Regions from separate parts of the Limnohabitans sp. 103DPR2 genome, predicted to be linked through region 2. Evidence: riboswitches for the same ligand, from Rfam matches in the RefSeq annotation. Region 2 holds a riboswitch; the other holds the start of a gene.
What was found. A riboswitch is a leader RNA that binds a small molecule or an ion and turns the genes downstream of it on or off. The one in region 2 is predicted to bind S-adenosylhomocysteine.

Region 1 (5,119 bases), 410 kb from region 2:
AGGCTTAGTGGCCTGCACAAAAAACTCACGATTGCCATCGCCACCTTCAATGGCGCTGTCGTACCAACCGGTCACTTTCAAACCCAACTCTTTGAGCGAGGTTCGAATGCGTTTTTCAATCACGGGGTACATGGCGGGGTCTTTGACCAAACCGTTCTTGCCAATGTTCTCGGGCTGCAATTCAAACTGAGGCTTCACCAACATCAAGAGCGTGCCGCCCGGTTTCAAAAACGGCACCACCCCAGGCAGCACCAGCGTCAAGGAGATAAAGGACACATCGCCCACCATCACATCAAAGCCAGCCTCGGCATCAGGAATGCGCTCATCATCGGGCATCAACTCGCGGGCGTTCACACCTTCAATGCAAATGACGCGCGCATCTTCTCGCACACGCGGATGCACTTGGCCATGGCCCACATCGATACCCACCACTTCGGCAGCACCGTTCAGTAGCAAGCACTCGGTAAAACCACCGGTGCTCTGACCCACATCCATACAACGCAGGCCTGAAACAGAAACGCCACTGTCACGCAGTGCACCTTCCAGTTTCAAACCACCGCGAGAAACGTACTTGGATTCGGAATCGTCCAGCAACACAATTTCTGCATCGCTGGGCACTTCGTCTTTGTTCTTATTGATCTTGCGCCATTCCACCGAAGACTTCACAGCCTCTACCACGGCCGTTGGCAAAGCGCCCGGTGGCGTGCGCCACTGAACACCTGCCGCAATCAGCCGCTGGGCCTGTGAACGAGACGCGGCCAGGCCGCGCTCTACTAACAATTGGTCAATGCGCAAAACAATCCGATCAATAACGGTAAGTGTCTGGCTTGTAAGGGCCGTTTTTAGACACACCAATGTAGGCCGCTTGTGAGTCAGACAACTCAGTCAACATCGCGCCCACCTTCATCAGGTGCAAACGCGCAACCTTCTCGTCCAAGTGCTTAGGCAACACATAGACCTTGCCGTTTTCATACGCTTCTGGGCGTGTGAACAATTCAATTTGCGCAATGGTTTGGTTGGCAAAGGAAGAGCTCATCACAAAGCTGGGGTGACCTGTACCGCAACCCAAGTTCACCAAGCGGCCTTTGGCCAGCATGATGATTTTCTTGCCATCGGGGAACACAATGTGGTCAACCTGGGGCTTGATCTCTTCCCATGTGTATTTCTCAACAGAGGCAATGTCGATCTCGTTGTCGAAGTGACCAATGTTGCAAACAATGGCTTCGTCTTTCATGGCCAACATGTGGTCATGCGTAATGACGTGCTTGTTGCCGGTGGCTGTTACGAAGATGTCTGCTTTGTCGGCAGCGTAATCCATCGTCACAACTTTGTAGCCTTCCATGGCGGCTTGCAATGCGTTGATGGGGTCAATCTCAGTCACCCAAACTTGCGCGCTCAGTGCGCGCAAAGCTTGTGCACTGCCCTTGCCCACGTCGCCGTAACCGGCCACCACAGCCACTTTGCCGGCAATCATCACGTCAGTGGCGCGCTTGATGCCGTCCACCAAAGATTCGCGGCAACCGTACAAGTTGTCAAACTTGGACTTGGTCACAGAGTCGTTCACGTTGATGGCGCGGAACATCAGTTCGCCCTTGGCGCTCATCTCGTTCAAGCGGTGCACGCCAGTGGTTGTTTCTTCGGTCACGCCAATGATTTGGGCAGACTTACGGCTGTACCAAGTGCTGTCTTCGGCCAACTTGGCTTTGATGGCGGCAAACAGGCAGGTCTCTTCTTCTGATCCTGGGTTGTTCAAAATGGATGCGTCTTTTTCTGCGCGCTTGCCCAAGTGCATCAGGAGCGTGGCGTCACCGCCGTCGTCCAAAATCATGTTGGGGCCTTCGCCTTCAGTGCCCTTGGCGCCGAAGTCAAAAATGCGGTGGGTGTAATCCCAGTACTCAGTGAGATTCTCGCCCTTCACCGCAAACACAGGCGTGCCGTTGGCGGCAATGGCTGCGGCGGCGTGGTCTTGCGTGGAGTAAATGTTGCAAGAAGCCCAACGCACTTGAGCGCCCAAAGCTTGCAGGGTTTCAATCAGCACCGCTGTTTGAATGGTCATGTGCAATGAGCCAGTCACGCGGGCACCTTTGAGGGGCTGGGCGGCGGCAAATTCTTTGCGGATGGCCATCAAACCGGGCATTTCGGTCTCGGCAATTTTGATCTCTTTGCGTCCCCAGTCGGCCAAGCCGATGTCGGCAATGGCGCAATCGGCGTTAACAGCGGTGTTTAAACGTGCGTTCATAGTGTGCTCCAAATTAAAGTTTGAAACCACTTCTCAGAGGGATGCCCAGAGGTAAATCCCGTTGAACTCAGTTGAAAAATAGAGCTCATCCCGCAGAAAAGTGGATGAGCGTCGTTGCAAAGTAGGGTTCCGAGCCTCACGTCCTCGCCATGTCTGTCAACAGAATGGGGGCCGCTGCAACGCTCCTCGGAATGGGACAAATTATACTAGCGGCATCTCTGGATTCAAAGCCAGACACCCAAATTCCCCTGGAGCTACATTGACTTACGCCCAAGAAACCCGGCGCCGCCGGACGTTCGCCATCATTTCTCACCCTGACGCGGGTAAAACCACGCTCACCGAAAAGCTCTTGCTGTTCTCGGGTGCCATTCAAATTGCCGGCTCGGTCAAGGCCCGTAAGGCTTCGCGCCACGCCACCTCCGACTGGATGGAAATTGAAAAGCAGCGTGGCATTTCGGTGGCTTCATCGGTCATGCAGATGCTGTACCGCGACCATGTGATCAACCTGCTGGACACCCCCGGCCACAAAGACTTCAGCGAAGACACCTATCGCGTGCTCACCGCCGTGGACTCCGCCCTCATGGTGATTGACGCGGCCAACGGTGTGGAAGCCCAAACCAGAAGGCTGATTGAAGTGTGCCGCCAGCGCGATACGCCCATCATCACCTTCGTGAACAAGATGGACCGCGAAGTGCGCGACCCATTGGACATCTTGGACGAAGTCGAGCGCGAACTGGGCATGCCCTGCGTGCCCATGACTTGGCCTGTGGGCCAGGGCAAATCCTTTGGTGGCATCATCAACTTGCGCACTCAAGCCATGACCGTGTTTGAGTCGGGCAGCGAGCGTTTGCCGCAAGACTTCGAAGCCATGCCGCTGTCAGAAGAAGCTGCATTGCACGCACGCTTTGGCAATGAATTTGCCACCGCACTCGAAAGCATGGAGTTGGCCACCGGCGCCTCACCTGCCTTCGACCGCGAAGCCTTCTTGGCCGGCAAACAAACCCCCGTCTTCTTCGGCTCCGGTGTGAACAACTTCGGTGTGATGGAAGTGCTAGACGCTTTGGTCGACTTGGCCCCCTCACCCAAGCCCCGCACCAGCTCACTCATTGTCAACAAGCAACCGGTCATCAAAGAAGTGCAGCCCGAAGACGCCGCCTTTGCTGGCGTGGTGTTCAAGGTGCAGGCCAACATGGACCCCTCGCACCGCGACCGCATTGCGTTTGTGCGCATGGCCTCGGGCAAGTACACCCCCGGCATGAAACTCAAAGTGCAACGCACCGGCAAAGAACTGCGTCCTACCAGCGTGGTGACCTTCTTGAGCCAACGCCGCGAAGCAGTAGACGAAGCTTATGCTGGCGACATCATCGGCTTCACGACCCACGGCGGTGTGCAGTTGGGCGACACCATCACCGATGGTGCCAACTTGCTGTTCACGGGCCTGCCTTTCTTCGCGCCTGAACTGTTCATGACAGTCATCTTGAAGAACCCTCTGCGAACCAAACAACTGCAAGCTGGCCTGGACCAGCTGGGCGAAGAAGGTGCCATTCAGGTTTTCAAACCCGAAGTGGGCGGCCCTATGTTGCTGGGCGCAGTGGGCCAGTTGCAATTTGAGGTGGTACAGCACCGCTTGAAGGCTGAATACGATTGCGATGTTCGATTGGAAGGCTGCCAATACACCGGTGCGCGTTGGATTACAGCCGATACGCCCGCGGAACTGCGCGAGTTCTTAAACGCGTATCCACAGCGCATGGCCTTGGATGCGGCCGATACCTTGGCTTACCTTTGCACCTCGCCTTACGACGTGCGTTTGGCGCAAGAGCGTTTCCCGAAGATTCACTTTCATCCGCTGCGTGAGCATGCGGGATTGGCTTTGGGATCTGCGGGCTAATGAAACCCCTGTCGGCATGGCCCCAAAGCGCCCGCGCCAACATCGTGGGCGTCTTCACCGACATTGACGACACCCTCACCACCGAAGGCGCCATCACAGGCGATGCGCTTCAGGCCCTGCACGATTTAAAAGCCGCGGGCCTCATGGTCATTCCCATCACCGGCAGACCTGTCGGTTGGAGCATCCCCTTCGCATCCACCTGGCCCGTGAACGCCATGGTGGCCGAAAACGGTGCCGTGGCCTTGCTTCACAACCCGCAAACAAAACAAGTCCATAAAATCTACCAACAAGACTTGACCACCCGCACACGAAACTTCCAAGAAATGCAGCGCATTGCCAAACGCGTGTTGCAAGAAATTCCTGGCACCGTGATGGCCCAAGATTCACCCGGCCGCGAAACCGACATTGCGTTTGACCACAGCGAGTTTCATCACCTGTCTCAAGAACAAATTCAGCAAGTTTTAAAACTGCTGAAAGAAGAAGGCATGACCGCCACCGTTAGCAGCATCCACATCAATGCGTGGTTTGGAGATCACAACAAATGGCATGGCGCGCAGTGGATTCTGAAAGAACTCACAGGCAGAGACCTCACAAAGGAACTTGACCAATGGATCTATGTGGGCGACTCCACCAACGACCAAGTGATGTTTGAGCATTTCACGCACAGCGTGGGTGTGGCCAACATCAGGCGCTTTGAGAAAGCGCTCAAGCACCTGCCGGAGTACATTGCACAGCAGGAGCGTGGCGCTGGATTTTCTGAAGTGGCAAGCTTGCTAAGCTCTCCTTACCGCTAAACGCAGGCCTTCCAACTTTCGCGCCAGCTCCAAACCTTCACACCGTTGCGCTCGTAACTTTCATCACCACCGTAAACCAATTGCGGCGCGTGCTGATCTACATCCGAAAACTTCAACCACTTGTTCAAACCCGACACCCAATCGGATGCAAACGTACTGCCCGACTTGATTTCAATGGGCCTCAGCCCTAAGGGTGTT
Region 2 (5,119 bases):
ATGTCTGCACGTGTGAGGGCGTCGGCCGTGGCCGTTAAGGCAACCCGCGGTACACCTGGAAAACGTTCATGCAAGACCGTAAGGCTGCGGTACTCTGGGCGGAAATCGTGGCCCCATTGGCTGACGCAATGCGCTTCGTCAATGGCAAACAAACTGAGAAGGCCTTGGGCATACAGCGAATCGAGTTGTGCCAAAAAGCGGGGTGTGTTGATGCGCTCTGGGGCAGCATACAAAAGCGTGATGTCGCCTTTGCGCAAGCGTTGTTCGATGACACTGGTTTCGTCTGGGCTGAGCGTGGAGTTTAAAAATGCGGCACTGACACCCGCCTCATGCAATGCGCCCACTTGATCGTGCATGAGCGCAATGAGCGGCGACACCACAATGGCGATGCCCAAGCCAGCTTGCTGCCTGGCAATGGCGGGAATTTGGTAACACAAACTTTTGCCGCCGCCAGTTGGCATGAGAACCAAGGCATCGTGTCCGCCGGTGACATGCGAGATGATGTCTTGCTGGGGGCCTCTGAACGACTCGTAGCCAAACACCTCACTGAGAATGCGCAGGATGTTGCTAGAGGGCGTGGATAAAACAGAGCTTGTCACAGCGGGTATTGTCCACCATGTGATTGCCTGGATTTTGTAGACGGTTGACGCCGCCTTGCATTCTTAAGTCAATGCAAGATTCGCGGCGTTAAGAATTGCGGTTCAGGTGGTCTTGAACTGCGTGGCTTTGATCACATTGGTCCAACGGACCACTTCGTCGGCAATGAATTTTTCGGGGTCTGCCAAAGTGAAGGGGTCAGCGCCGGCTTTTTCAAGGTCCAGCAAAAAAGCGGGGTCGTTGCGCACCTTGTTGTGCGTGGCGCGCAAAAAGTCCATCACCTCGCGCGGCACGCCGGCGGGTGTGAACACCGCATTGAAAACTTGCACGCGCATGTCTGGAATACCCGCCTCAACCGATGTTGGAATATCAGGTGCCGCTTTAAGGCGTGCATCGCTGTTGACGCTCAAAATGCGTGCACGACCTGCACGGTGCTGCGTCAGTACAGCGGAGGACATGATGGGCGTGATCATGGGGACATGGCCTGCCACCAAATCTTGCATGGCGGGACCGCCGCCTTTGTAGGGTACATGCTGCACATTGAGCTTGCCGCCTTGCAGTTTGAACAGTTCACCTGTGAGGTTGGTGATGGTGCCTGGGCCGGCTGAGCCATAGGCGTACTTGCCGGGGCTGGCCTTGATCAAATTCACCAACTCTTTGAGATTGTTGGCCGGCACGCTGGGGTTGACCACGATGCAGGTGGGATTGATGCTGACCATGCCAACCAAATTGAAGTCTTTGATCGCGTCGTAGGTGGCCGTGCCAGAAGCCAGAGGATTGATGATTTGAGTGGAAGAAGTGCCCAGCAAGAGGGTGTAACCATCGGCCTTGGCTCTGGAGGCTTCTGCCGCGCCAATGGCCCCGCCAGCGCCCGCTTTGTTGTCGACAATGAAATTGGCGCCGGTATGCGCAATGGCAAATTTGACCCATAAGCGGCCAATGATGTCGCCATCGCCACCCGGGGCGAAAGGCACAATGACCTTAATAGGGCGATCGGGAAATTTGGCTTGGGAGAAGGCGGCGGAGGGTGTTAAACCAGAGAGCAGGGCGCTGCCACTCAAGGCCAAAAATTGACGTTTTTTCATGTGCTCAATATAGAGAGATTGGCAACAAGCTTCAATTGGGGGTGGGCCTGACTGTGACGAATTCTCATGAGTCAGTTTGTTTTTCTACAATAGGGGGATGAAAGCCTTGAATTACACCCGCGCGAAAGCCCTGCCAGAGATTCTGGAAAAACGCATTGCCATTTTGGACGGCGCCATGGGCACCATGATTCAGCGCTTCAAATTGAGCGAGGCCGATTACCGTGGTGAGCGCTTCAAAGACTTTGCTAAAGACGTGAAGGGCAACAACGAATTGCTGAGCCTCACACGTCCCGATGTGATTCGCGACATTCACGAAGGCTATCTGGCCGCTGGCGCAGACATGATCGAAACCAATACGTTTGGTGCGACGACCATTGCGCAAGAAGACTACAACATGGCCGACTTGGCCATCGAAATGAACCGGGCCTCTGCGGCCTTGGCCCGTGCAGCATGCGACAAGTTTTCAACACCAGAGAAACCACGCTTTGCCGTTGGCGCTTTGGGCCCCACCCCCAAAACAGCCAGCATCAGTCCTGATGTAAACGATCCTGGCGCACGCAACGTGGACTTTGAAACTTTGCGCAAAGCCTATTACGAGCAAACCCAGGCCTTGGTAGAAGGCGGCGTGGATGTGTTGTTGGTGGAAACCATCTTTGACACCTTGAATGCCAAAGCTGCCTTGTTTGCCATTGAGGAATATTTTGAAGCCAGTGGCGAACGCTTGCCCCTCATCATCAGCGGCACCGTGACCGACGCCTCGGGTCGCATTTTGAGTGGTCAAACCGTCACTGCCTTTTGGCACAGTGTGCGCCATGCGCGCCCCTTGGCCATTGGTTTGAATTGCGCATTGGGCGCGACCTTGATGCGCCCGTATGTCCAAGAGTTGGCCAAAGTGGCAGACGACACCTTCATCAGTTGCTACCCCAACGCGGGCTTGCCCAACCCCATGAGTGAGACCGGCTTTGATGAAACGCCCGAGGTTACCAGCCGTTTGCTGCATGAATTTGCAGCGGAAGGTTTGGTCAACATTGTGGGCGGCTGTTGCGGCACCACGCCAGATCACATCGGTGCTATTCAAAAGGCCGTGGGCCCCTTGGCACCCAGAGGCTTGCACACGGCGGCGTTTTACAAAGAGGCGGCCTGATCGTCCCGTTTAGCCAGTTAAAATAAGCCATCTCCAAGGAGCGTTGCAGCTCGCCGCCCATCAAGGTTGCGAGTCAGGCTTGGAGTTCAATCTGGGGCATGCCCCATTCTTATTGCAAACCACGCTCACCTGCGATCCAAGAGGTGAGTTGTGTCTTCAGTTGCTGTTCCCCCGTTAAAACTGTCTGGCTTAGAGCCGGTTCAAATCGGCACGGGTACTCTTTTCGTGAACATTGGTGAGCGCACCAACGTCACAGGCTCTAAAGCCTTCGCCCGCATGATTTTGAACGGCGAATACGAACAAGCTTTGGCCGTGGCCCGTCAGCAGGTCGAAAACGGCGCACAAATCATTGACATCAACATGGACGAAGCCATGTTGGACAGCCAAGCGGCCATGGTTCGTTTCTTGAACCTCATTGCCTCCGAGCCCGACATTGCCCGCGTGCCCATCATGATCGACTCCTCCAAGTGGAGCGTGATTGAAGCCGGCCTGCGTTGCATTCAAGGCAAAGGCATCGTCAACTCCATCAGCATGAAAGAAGGCGTCGATGCCTTCAAACAACAAGCGCATTTGATCAAGCGCTATGGTGCTGCCGCGGTGGTGATGGCGTTTGATGAAAAAGGCCAGGCCGACACCTACCAACGCAAAATAGAAATTTGCGAACGCGCCTATCGCGTGTTGGTCGATGAGGTGGACTTTCCACCCGAAGACATTATTTTTGATCCGAACATTTTTGCCATTGCCACCGGCATTGAAGAGCACAACAACTACGCGGTCGATTTCATTGAGGCCACGCGCTGGATCAAACAAAATTTGCCAGGCGCCAAAGTGTCGGGCGGTGTGTCCAATGTGTCCTTCAGCTTCCGCGGCAACGACCCTGTGCGCGAAGCCATTCACACGGTGTTTTTGTACCACGCCATTCAAGCAGGCATGGACATGGGCATTGTCAATGCCGGCATGGTGGGCGTGTACGACGAACTCGAATCCGACTTGCGTGAGCGCGTAGAAGACGTGGTCTTGAACCGCCGCCCCGATGCGGGCGAGCGTTTGGTGGAAGTGGCAGAAAACGCCAAAGGCGCGGCCAAGGACGATTCCCAAAAGCTCGCTTGGCGCGGCACACCCGATGCGCCCGTATCTGTATCGGCACGCTTGTCACACGCCTTGGTCCACGGCATCACCGACTTCATCACAGAAGATACCGAAGAAGCCTACCAAGAAATTTTGGCCAAAAACGGAAGGCCCTTGCACGTGATTGAAGGCCCGCTCATGGATGGCATGAACGTGGTGGGCGATTTGTTTGGTCAAGGCAAGATGTTTTTGCCGCAAGTGGTCAAGTCTGCGCGGGTGATGAAGCAAGCCGTGGCGCACTTGGTCCCTTACATCGAAGAAGAAAAGCGCCAGCAAGAAGCCGCAGGTCAAGACGTCAAATCCAAAGGCAAGATTGTGATTGCCACCGTCAAAGGCGACGTGCACGACATTGGCAAGAACATCGTGACCGTGGTGCTTCAGTGCAACAACTTTGACGTGGTCAACATGGGCGTGATGGTGCCTTGTCACGAAATTTTGGCCAAGGCCAAAGAAGAGAACGCTGACATCATTGGCTTGTCCGGTCTCATCACCCCCAGCTTGGAAGAGATGCAGTACGTGGCCAGCGAGATGCAAAAGGACGCGCATTTCCGTTTGCGCAAAATGCCTTTGCTGATTGGTGGCGCCACCACAAGTCGTGTCCATACTGCCGTCAAAATTGCACCGCACTATGAAGGCCCGGTGGTCTATGTGCCCGACGCCTCGCGCAGCGTGAGCGTGGCGCAAGGTTTGTTGTCTGACCAAGCTGCCACCTACATTGACGAACTCAATGCCGACTACGCCAAAGTGCGTGAGATGCATGCCAACAAAAAGCAAACGCCCATGTGGCCATTGGCCAAAGCGCGTGGCAATAAAACGCAAATCGATTGGACAAGTTTTAAATCACCCACGCCCAAGTTCATTGGTCGCCGTGTGTTCAAGAATTTTGACCTGGCCGAATTGGCGCGTTACATCGACTGGGCCCCCTTTTTCCAAACCTGGGATTTGGCCGGCCCGTACCCCGCCATTTTGAAAGACCAAGTGGTGGGCGTTGAAGCGCAAAAAGTCTTCCACGATGCGCAGAAGATGCTGCAAAAAATCATTGAAGGCCGTTGGATCACCGCGCACGGTGTGATGGGCTTGTATCCTGCCAACAGTGTGAACCACGACGACATTGCTTTGTATGCCGATGAGTCGCGTCAAACGCCTGTGCTCACATGGCATGGCT

Region 1: another riboswitch for S-adenosylhomocysteine. It lies ahead of ahcY (adenosylhomocysteinase); the one in region 2 lies ahead of metH (methionine synthase).

What each region holds. Positions count from the first base shown of each region.
Region 1 is NZ_CP011834.1:2,906,864-2,911,982, forward strand. It holds gene L103DPR2_RS14050 (TlyA family RNA methyltransferase) at 1-795, opposite strand, end outside; gene ahcY (adenosylhomocysteinase) at 806-2,239, opposite strand; S-adenosyl-L-homocysteine riboswitch at 2,339-2,433, opposite strand; gene L103DPR2_RS14060 (peptide chain release factor 3) at 2,499-4,127, shown strand; gene L103DPR2_RS14065 (HAD-IIB family hydrolase) at 4,127-4,921, shown strand; gene L103DPR2_RS14070 (ATP-binding protein) at 4,918-5,119, opposite strand, start outside.
Region 2 is NZ_CP011834.1:369,250-374,368, forward strand. It holds gene recQ (DNA helicase RecQ) at 1-599, opposite strand, end outside; gene L103DPR2_RS01635 (Bug family tripartite tricarboxylate transporter substrate binding protein) at 702-1,682, opposite strand; gene L103DPR2_RS01640 (homocysteine S-methyltransferase family protein) at 1,780-2,826, shown strand; S-adenosyl-L-homocysteine riboswitch at 2,856-2,960, shown strand; gene metH (methionine synthase) at 2,977-5,119, shown strand, end outside.